Streptomyces hawaiiensis: one gene and its partner. Each later gene encodes a partner of the first gene's protein in a complex. Links are inferred from orthologs where the notes say so. Each region holds a gene or a part of one and is shown on either strand. Other genes may lie near its edges.

Region 1 (4,716 bases):
TCTCGCGCTGCCCGTGCACCCCGCCGTCGCCAACGGCATACGGCAGGTCCTCGACACGGCCCGCCCGGGTGAACCGTCCGTCGAACGCACCGGCGGTCTGACGGTCGCCTGAGACTCGTCATACAGCGGTCACTCAACGCCGCAGTACCGATCAACCTCGAACAAACTTCGAACACAGGGCCAAGCCCGTGTCCGCGGTCCGCCAAAACGCGGCCGAATGCCCGTTTCCTGCGCGCGCGAAACCTGCCGAAGATTGTCGTGCCCGCATACCGCCGGGTACAGTCGCCGCACTGCTCTGGCAGCCCCTGTTGTCGAGGCGAAAGAGAAGTTGGTGAACGACCGTCACCCGTCGGGGACCATGACCCCGGCTCCGGCTTCCGACGCCGCCTCCGCGCCCTACGCGCCGTACGGCACCCAGGAAGCCCAGTACGGCGACTTCACCACGTACGGCGACTACACCGCCACCGGATTCGACTCCACCGGTACCCACGGCACCGGTTTCGATGCCACCGGGCACGCCACCGCGAGCTTCGCGACCGACCCCCTCTTCGGCGACATGCCGGGCAGCGGCCAGGACACGGGAACCTACGACACCGGCCACTGGCCCACCGGCACGCACGAGAACGTGCACTACGACGCGTACGCGGCCCAGCACCACGCCGCCTACGACACCGGGGTCTACGACACGACCTCCTGGACGGCCGAGCAGCAGCCGATGCCGGTCATCCCGTCCCAGGCCCCGTCTCCCGACGCCACCGGGCAGTGGGAGGCCGGCGCCTGGCTCCAGCCCGACCAGTCAGGCAACCCCGCCGACCACACCCAGCAATGGGAGTGGGGCACGCAGACCTTCGACACGGGTGCCTACGACGCAACACAGTGGAACTCCGACGGCACCGCCGCACCGGCTCCCGAGGCGTACGAGCACCCCGCCGAAACCTTCGACCAGCACGAGACCGCGACGTTCGACCAGCTCACGTACGACGACTCCACCGGGGCCGGCTACCAGGACCCCGCCGCGGACAGCGGCGAGCCGGCCGCCACCGGTGAACTGCCCGTCGTCACCCCGCTCCTGGACGGTCAGGAGGACGTCGCAGCGCCGCCCTCGCGGGCGGCATCGCGCGCCGGTTCCCGTTCCCGCCGCCGTACGCCGCCCAAGCGCTCGGCGCTGATGACCATCGCGGTGCCGTCGGCGTGCGTGATGGGTGTCGCCGGGATCGCCGCCGCCTCCGTCGGCAGTTTCGCCGACGACAGTGCCGCTGAGGCGCAGACGACCGCGGCGGACGCGCAGCCGGTCAAGCCGGCCGCCGCCAACAACAAGCTGGACACACAGCTGCAGAGCCTCACCGCCGGCGCCGACGACTTCGCCGACCGGGCCAGCCGTACGCAGGAGCGCATCGACCTCAAGGCCCAGCAGGCCGCCGAGAAGAAGCGCGCGGCGGAGGAGGCGGCCCGCAAGGAGCGACTGCGCCCCAAGTTCGCCCTGCCGGTCGCCCGGCACGGACTCAGCGCCTACTACGGCCAGTCCGGCATCAACTGGATGTCCCTGCACACGGGCATCGACTTCCCCGTCTCGTACGGCACGACCGTGATGGCCGTGACCGACGGCACCGTGCGCACGCAGTGGAACAGCGCGTACGGCAACATGATGATCGTGACCGCGAAGGACGGCACGGAGACGTGGTACTGCCACCTCTCCACCTACACGGTCCCCTCGGGTACGACCGTGAAGGCCGGCGATCCGATCGCCCGCTCCGGCAACTCCGGCAACTCGACGGGCCCTCATCTGCACTTGGAGGTCCACACGGCCGGCGGCTCGCCGATCGACCCGCTCCCGTGGCTGCGCAGCCACGGCATCGACCCGACGTAACGTCCCGGCAGCCCCCGCCGGTCCGACCAGCGGGGGCTCACCTCACAGAACTACAGCTTCTCCACCGGCGCGTACCGCAGCAGCAGCCGCTTCGGCTTGGCCTCGCCGAAGTCGACCGTCGCCTCGGCGTTCCCGCCCGTGCCCTTGACCGCGACGACGGTCCCGAGCCCGAACTGGTCGTGCGTGACCCGGTCCCCGACCGCCAGGGACACCACCGGCTTCTCGGAGGTGCGGCGCGTGGCGAAACCGGAGGCTCCCGACGCCGACGAGCGCGAGCGGGACGAGGACAGCGAGGCCGCCACCGCCGAGACCGGACCGGAGGAGGCGGGTGCGGTCCCTCCCGTCCGCTTCCACTCCAGGTGGGCCGGCGGGATCTCCTCCAGGAACCGGGAGGGCGGGTTGTACGACGGCTGGCCCCAGGCGCTGCGCAGCGTGGAGCGCGTCAGATACAGCCGCTCCCGCGCGCGCGTAATGCCGACGTAGGCCAGGCGCCGCTCCTCCTCCAGCTCCTTGGCCTGCCCGAGGGCGCGCATGTGTGGGAAGACGCCGTCCTCCATGCCGGTCAGGAAGACGACGGGGAACTCCAAGCCCTTGGCGGTGTGCAGGGTCATCAGCGTGATGACGCCGTCGCCGTCCTCCTCGTCGGGGATCTGGTCGGAGTCGGCGACCAGCGCGACCTGTTCGAGGAACTCGGACAGGGTGCTCTGCTCCCCTTCGCCGCGCTCCTGCTCGAACTCCATGGCGACGGCGGCGAGTTCCTGGAGGTTCTCGATCCGGGTCTCGTCCTGCGGGTCGGTGGAGGCCTGCAGCTCGGCGAGGTACCCGGTGCGCTCCAGCACGGCCTCCAGCACCGTGGCCGGTCCGGCGCCGGACTCGACGATGGTGCGGAGGTCCTCCATCAGTGTGTTGAACCGCTTGACGGCGTTGGTGGAGCGCGCGGCCATGCCGTACGCCTCGTCGACGCGCTTGAGCGCCTGCGGGAAGCTGATCTTCTCCCGCTGGGACAGGGCGTCGATCATCGCCTCGGCACGGTCGCCGATGCCCCGCTTGGGGACGTTGAGGATCCGGCGTAGCGGCACCGAGTCCTCCGGGTTGGCCAGCACGCGCAGGTAGGCCAGGACGTCCCGGACCTCCTTGCGCTCGTAGAAGCGGACACCGCCGACGACCTTGTAGGGCAGGCCGACGCGGATGAAGATCTCTTCGAAGACACGGGACTGGGCGTTGGTGCGGTAGAAGACGGCGACGTCGCCGGCCTTGGCCTCGCCGGCGTCCGTGAGACGGTCTATCTCCTCGGCGACGAACTGCGCCTCGTCGTGCTCGGTGTCGGCGACGTAGCCGGTGATCCGGGCGCCGGCGCCCGCGTTGGTCCACAGGTTCTTGGGGCGGCGGGACTCGTTGCGCTCGATGACCGCGTTGGCCGCGCTGAGGATCGTCTGGGTGGAGCGGTAGTTCTGCTCGAGCAGGATCGTCGTCGCGTCCGGGTAGTCCTCCTCGAACTGGAGGATGTTACGGATCGTCGCGCCGCGGAAGGCGTAGATCGACTGGTCGGCGTCGCCCACCACGCACAGCTCGGCGGGCGGGACCTCGGCCTCGGGCGGTACGTCGACGGGGTGCTCGGAGGTGCCGACGAGTTCCCGGACGAGGGCGTACTGGGCGTGGTTGGTGTCCTGGTACTCGTCCACCAGCACGTGGCGGAAGCGGCGGCGGTAGTGCTCGGCGACGTCGGGGAAGGCGCGCAGGAGATTGACCGTCGTCATGATCAGGTCGTCGAAGTCGAGGGCGTTCGCCTCGCGCAGCCGCGACTGGTACATCGCGTAGGCCTGGGCGAGGGTCTTCTCGAAGCCGTCGGTGGCCTGGGCGGCGAAGTCCTCCTCGTCGATCAGCTCGTTCTTCAGGTTGCTGATCTTGGCGCTGAAGGACTTCGGCGGGAAGCGCTTGGGGTCGAGGTCCAGGTCGCGGCAGACCAGGGCCATCAGGCGCTTGGAGTCGGCGGCGTCGTAGATCGAGAAGGAGGACGTGAAGCCGAGCTTCTTGCTCTCCCGGCGCAGGATGCGCACGCACGCGCTGTGGAACGTCATGACCCACATGGCGTTCGCGCGCGGGCCGACGAGCTGCTCGACGCGCTCCTTCATCTCGCCGGCGGCCTTGTTGGTGAAGGTGATCGCGAGGATCTGGCCCGGGTGCACGTCCCGCTCGGCGAGCAGGTGGGCGATGCGGTGCGTGAGCACACGGGTCTTGCCGGAGCCGGCGCCGGCCACGATGAGCAGCGGGGAGCCGGAATGGACGACGGCGGCGCGCTGGTTGTCGTTCAGCCCTTCCAGGAGGGTGGCGGTGTCCACCACCGGGCGGGGGGCGCCGTCCCGGTAGTAGGCGTCCCGGTCCGGAGGCATGTCGAACTTCCCGCCGAACAGATCGTCCGGAATCGGCTCCGGTACGTGATCGTCCTCGGGCGGCGGCGGGGGCTCGTCCGCGGGGCCCCGCTGGGCCTGGAGGTTCGCCAGGAAGTTGTCGTCAAAGAGGCTGCTCATCGCTCTCCGAGTCTAGGGCGCCCCACTGACAGCCCGCCGCCGCCCTGAGAACATCGCCGCGCGCCCGGGGATCACGCCGTTCGCCCGGCGGCGCGATGTCGCCGTCCATGACCGCATGATCACGCCCTGCTACAACCCCCGCGATTGTGGACCTTTCATGACCAACCCCCCTCGATCGTTCACTCTCTGCAACGCTCATGAGTAAGGTCACGAAAATGTATCGGGCATATCACCCATCAACCTTCACAGAGGCCACACGAATTGGCTACGGTGCGACCAGGCCGCATGACCCCCACCGGCGAACGTCGCCGGGCCGCGCGG
Region 2 (3,730 bases), 3.1 Mb from region 1 along the record:
CCCCGCGTAGCCCTGGCCGACGGCGCGCACCTTCCAGGCGCCCTGCCGGCGGTAGAGCTCCAGGGCGACGACCGCCGACTCGGCCTCCAGGCCGGTGATGGTGTAGCTGGCGACCTCGCCGCCGTCGAGGCCGGTGACGGCGACGAAGGGGGCCGCCACCACGCCGAAACGGACCGGGCCCGTCCCCCCGGCAGGCAGGGCGAGCAACACGCTCACCCGGTGGACGGCCTCCGGCACGGCGTCGAGATCCACCGCGAGGCGATGGTCGGCGGCGGCCTGCCGGGAGACCTCGAGACCCGGCTGGGTGGGTGCGCCCGGGTGGGCCACCCACTCCGCGCCGTGGATACGGCCGTTCTCGTCACCCAGCGCGGCCACGGCCACGATCGGCGTACCGGCCGAGACCCTGATCTCGAGACGGGCCTGGGAGAGCGGGTGGTTCTGCCCCCGCACCAGCTCCGCCGTCATCGCCTTCGTCCCCCTGTGTCGTTGTGTGGAGTCGGGTACTGCCCGCCGGGCCCGCCGGTCCGGGGCCCGAGTGCTCTCAGAGCACCGGCAGGATCGCCGGCATCAGGTCCTGGAAGGTACGGCCGTTGGCCGGGTTGCCCAGGGCCGTCATCGCCCAGCCCTGGCCGGAGCGGTGGACCTTGGCCATGATCTGGGCCGTGTACTGGCCGCCGCCGGCGAGCGTGTAGCGGGCGAGCTCCTGGCCGTTGGTCTCGTCGACCAGGCGGCAGAACGCGTTCTGCACCTCCTGGAAGGTCTGGCCCGTGAAGGAGTTCACGGTGAAGACGATCTGGTCGATGTGGACCGGGATCCGCGCGAGGTCGACGAGGATCGCCTCGTCGTCGCCGCCCTGGCCGACACCGCCGACGAGGTTGTCACCGGTGTGGCGCACCGAGCCGTCGTCGCTCACCAGGTGGCGGAAGAAGACGACGTCGACCGGCTGCTTGTCCGCGAACAGGACGGCGGAGGCGTCGAGGTCGACCTCTCGCGTGCGCGAGCCGAACAGGCCGCGCCGGGGAGCCGCCTGCCAGCCGAGACCCATGCGAACCGCAGTCAGGCTGCCGCCGTCGTTCTTCTGCAGACTGATGGCCTGACCCTTGGTCATGTTGACGGTCACGCGCTGATTCCCCTCTCGAACGTCCCCTGTTGCCGCGTGATCGCGGTTGCCAGAACCCTACGCAGGGGCACTGACAGCGACGTACCCCGGTCCGCACTTTGTGTCGGTGTTGCAACACTGCGCGTGCGCGGCGCTCTGTCAGGCCAGGCCCGCCTCCTTCATCTGGCGCAGTTCCTTCTTCATCTCGGAGACCTCGTCGCGCAGCCGGGCCGCGATCTCGAACTGGAGCTCCGCGGCGGCTGCCCGCATCCGCGTGGTGAGTTCCTCGATCTGCCCGGCCAGTTCCGCCGCGGGGCGGTCGGTCGGTACCGTCTCCTTGGCCTTGCCCTTCGCGGACCTGGCCGTCCCCGCGGCCTTGCCGAGGGACGGTACGGGCGCCTTGGTGCCCCCGCCGTCCTTCTTGGCATTGCGGTAGCCCGAGCCGAGCAGCTGCTCGGTGTCGACGTCCTCGCGGGCGATCTGGGCGACGATGTCGTTGATCTTCTTGCGGAGCGGCTGGGGGTCGATGCCCCGTTCCGTGTTGTACGCGACCTGCTTCTCGCGGCGCCGGTTGGTCTCGTCGATGGCCTTCTCCATCGCCGGGGTGATCTTGTCGGCGTACATGTGGACCTGGCCCGACACGTTGCGCGCGGCGCGGCCGATGGTCTGGATCAGGGACGTGCCGGAGCGCAGGAAGCCCTCCTTGTCGGCGTCCAGGATCGCCACCAGGGAGACCTCGGGCAGGTCGAGGCCCTCGCGCAGGAGGTTGATGCCGACCAGCACGTCGTACTCACCCGCGCGCAGTTCACGCAGCAGTTCGACACGGCGCAGGGTGTCGACGTCGCTGTGCAGATAGCGCACCTGGATGCCCAGCTCCAGGAAGTAGTCCGTGAGGTCCTCGGCCATCTTCTTGGTGAGCGTGGTGACCAGGACGCGCTCGTCCTTCTCGGTGCGCTGCCGGATCTCGTGCACCAGGTCGTCGATCTGGCCCTCGGTGGGCTTGACGACGACCTCCGGGTCGATGAGGCCGGTGGGGCGGATGATCTGCTCGACGACGCCGTCCGAGCGGGACATCTCGTAGGTACCCGGGGTGGCCGACAGGTAGACCGTCTGGTCGATGCGCTCCTGGAACTCCTCCCACTTCAGGGGGCGGTTGTCCAGGGCGGAGGGCAGCCGGAAGCCGTGGTCGACGAGGGTGCGCTTGCGGGAGGCGTCGCCCTCGTACATGGCGCCGATCTGCGGAACGGTGACGTGCGACTCGTCGATGACGAGCAGGAAGTCGTCCGGGAAGTAGTCGAGCAGGGTGTTGGGCGGGGAGCCGGGCAGGCGGCCGTCGAAGTGCATCGAGTAGTTCTCGACACCGGAGCAGGAGCCGATCTGGCGGAGCATCTCGAGGTCGTAGGTGGTGCGCATCCGCAGGCGCTGGGCCTCCAGGAGCTTGCCCTGCTTCTCCAGCTCCGCGAGGCGCTCGCCCAGCTCCTTCTCGATGTCGTTGACGGCCCGCTCCAGGCGCTCGGGTCCCGCGACGTAGTGGGAGGCCGGGAAGACGTAGAGCTGCTGGTCGTCGCTGATGATCTCGCCGGTGAGCGGGTGCAGGGTGGACAGCGCCTCGATCTCGTCGCCGAACATCTCGATGCGGACGGCCAGCTCCTCGTAGACCGGGAAGATCTCGATGGTGTCGCCGCGGACGCGGAAGGTGCCACGGGTGAACGCCATGTCGTTGCGCGTGTACTGGATGTCCACGAAGCGGCGCAGCAGCTCGTCGCGGTCGATCTCCTCGCCGACGCGGAGGGGGACCATGCGGTCCACGTACTCCTGCGGGGTGCCGAGGCCGTAGATGCAGGAGACCGAGGCGACCACGACGACATCGCGGCGGGTGAGCAGCGAGTTGGTCGCGGAGTGGCGCAGGCGCTCGACCTCCTCGTTGATCGAGGAGTCCTTCTCGATGTAGGTGTCCGACTGCGGGACGTACGCCTCGGGCTGGTAGTAGTCGTAGTACGAGACGAAGTACTCGACGGCGTTGTTCGGGAGCAGCTCGCGGAACTCGTTCGCCAGCTGGGCGGCCAGCGTCTTGTTCGGCGCCATCACGAGCGTGGGGCGCTGGAGCTTCTCGATCATCCACGCGGTGGTGGCGGACTTGCCGGTGCCGGTCGCGCCCAGCAGGACGACGTCCTTCTCGCCTGCCTGGACGCGCCGGGCGAGATCGGCGATGGCCGCCGGCTGGTCGCCGTTCGGCTGGTAGGAGCTGACGACCTCGAAGGGCGCCACCGTGCGTTCGATCTTGGAAACTGGCCGCATGGGATCCACCGTACGACCCCGCACTGACAACGGGCTCTGATCAGCGGTTCTGCGGGGTGCGGGAGCCCCGGTGCTCCACGGTGCGGCGGGGGCGGAACCGCAGGCGGTGGGCGGAGTGCCGGACGGGAGTGTGGGCGGGGATGCCGGGCTTGTGCTCGACGGGGACGACAGTGGGCTTCCCCATGACCATCAGCGGGTCGAACATCACCACGACGCCCGCGAGGAGCAAGAAGGCCAGCGGGCCGATCAGCATGGGCGCGAGCAGGGACGCGGGCGACTCTCCGGTGGTGGGTTCGGCCGTGCCGTGCAGGTGGACGCTGAGGGCGGCCATGC

The links.
Region 2: the proteins of pcrA (region 1) and uvrB are in contact, whole or in part, in a crystal structure (PDB 7EGT), measured with the Thermus thermophilus proteins. The link is inferred for Streptomyces hawaiiensis from one-to-one orthologs. Residues at the interface, in WP_096412145.1 of Thermus thermophilus: His654, Arg656, Phe657, Gln666, Asp668, Glu669, Lys680, Arg681, Leu682, Ser683, Lys685, Tyr686, Ala687; in WP_096411307.1 of Thermus thermophilus: Glu23, Leu25, Arg26, Asp27, Gly28, Glu29, Arg30, Phe31, Arg55, Glu326, Asp327, Phe328, Glu379, Ser382, Gln383, His398, Gly400, Arg401.

The regions. Positions count from the first base shown.
Region 1 is NZ_CP021978.1:5,346,682-5,351,397, reverse strand. The notes cover bases 1,657-4,716. They hold pcrA (DNA helicase PcrA), read right to left. Parts: upstream 4,396-4,716; coding sequence 1,918-4,395; downstream 1,657-1,917. Other genes in these bases: CEB94_RS24825 (M23 family metallopeptidase), read left to right, coding at 1,657-1,867. In the rest of the region: CEB94_RS24830 (esterase/lipase family protein), read left to right, coding at 1-112; more of CEB94_RS24825, read left to right, coding at 332-1,656. UniProt on the Escherichia coli protein: A helicase with DNA-dependent ATPase activity. Unwinds DNA duplexes with 3'-5' polarity. Translocates on single-stranded DNA with 3'-5' polarity. Initiates unwinding more efficiently from a nicked substrate than double-stranded DNA.
Region 2 is NZ_CP021978.1:2,247,403-2,251,132, forward strand. What follows is about bases 829-3,730. They hold uvrB (excinuclease ABC subunit UvrB), read right to left. Parts: upstream 3,398-3,730; coding sequence 1,259-3,397; downstream 829-1,258. Other genes in these bases: CEB94_RS10385 (TerD family protein), read right to left, coding at 829-1,120; CEB94_RS10395 (MHYT domain-containing protein), read right to left, coding at 3,438-3,730. Outside these bases: CEB94_RS10380 (TerD family protein), read right to left, coding at 1-465; more of CEB94_RS10385, read right to left, coding at 542-828. UniProt on the Escherichia coli protein: The UvrABC repair system catalyzes the recognition and processing of DNA lesions. A damage recognition complex composed of 2 UvrA and 2 UvrB subunits scans DNA for abnormalities.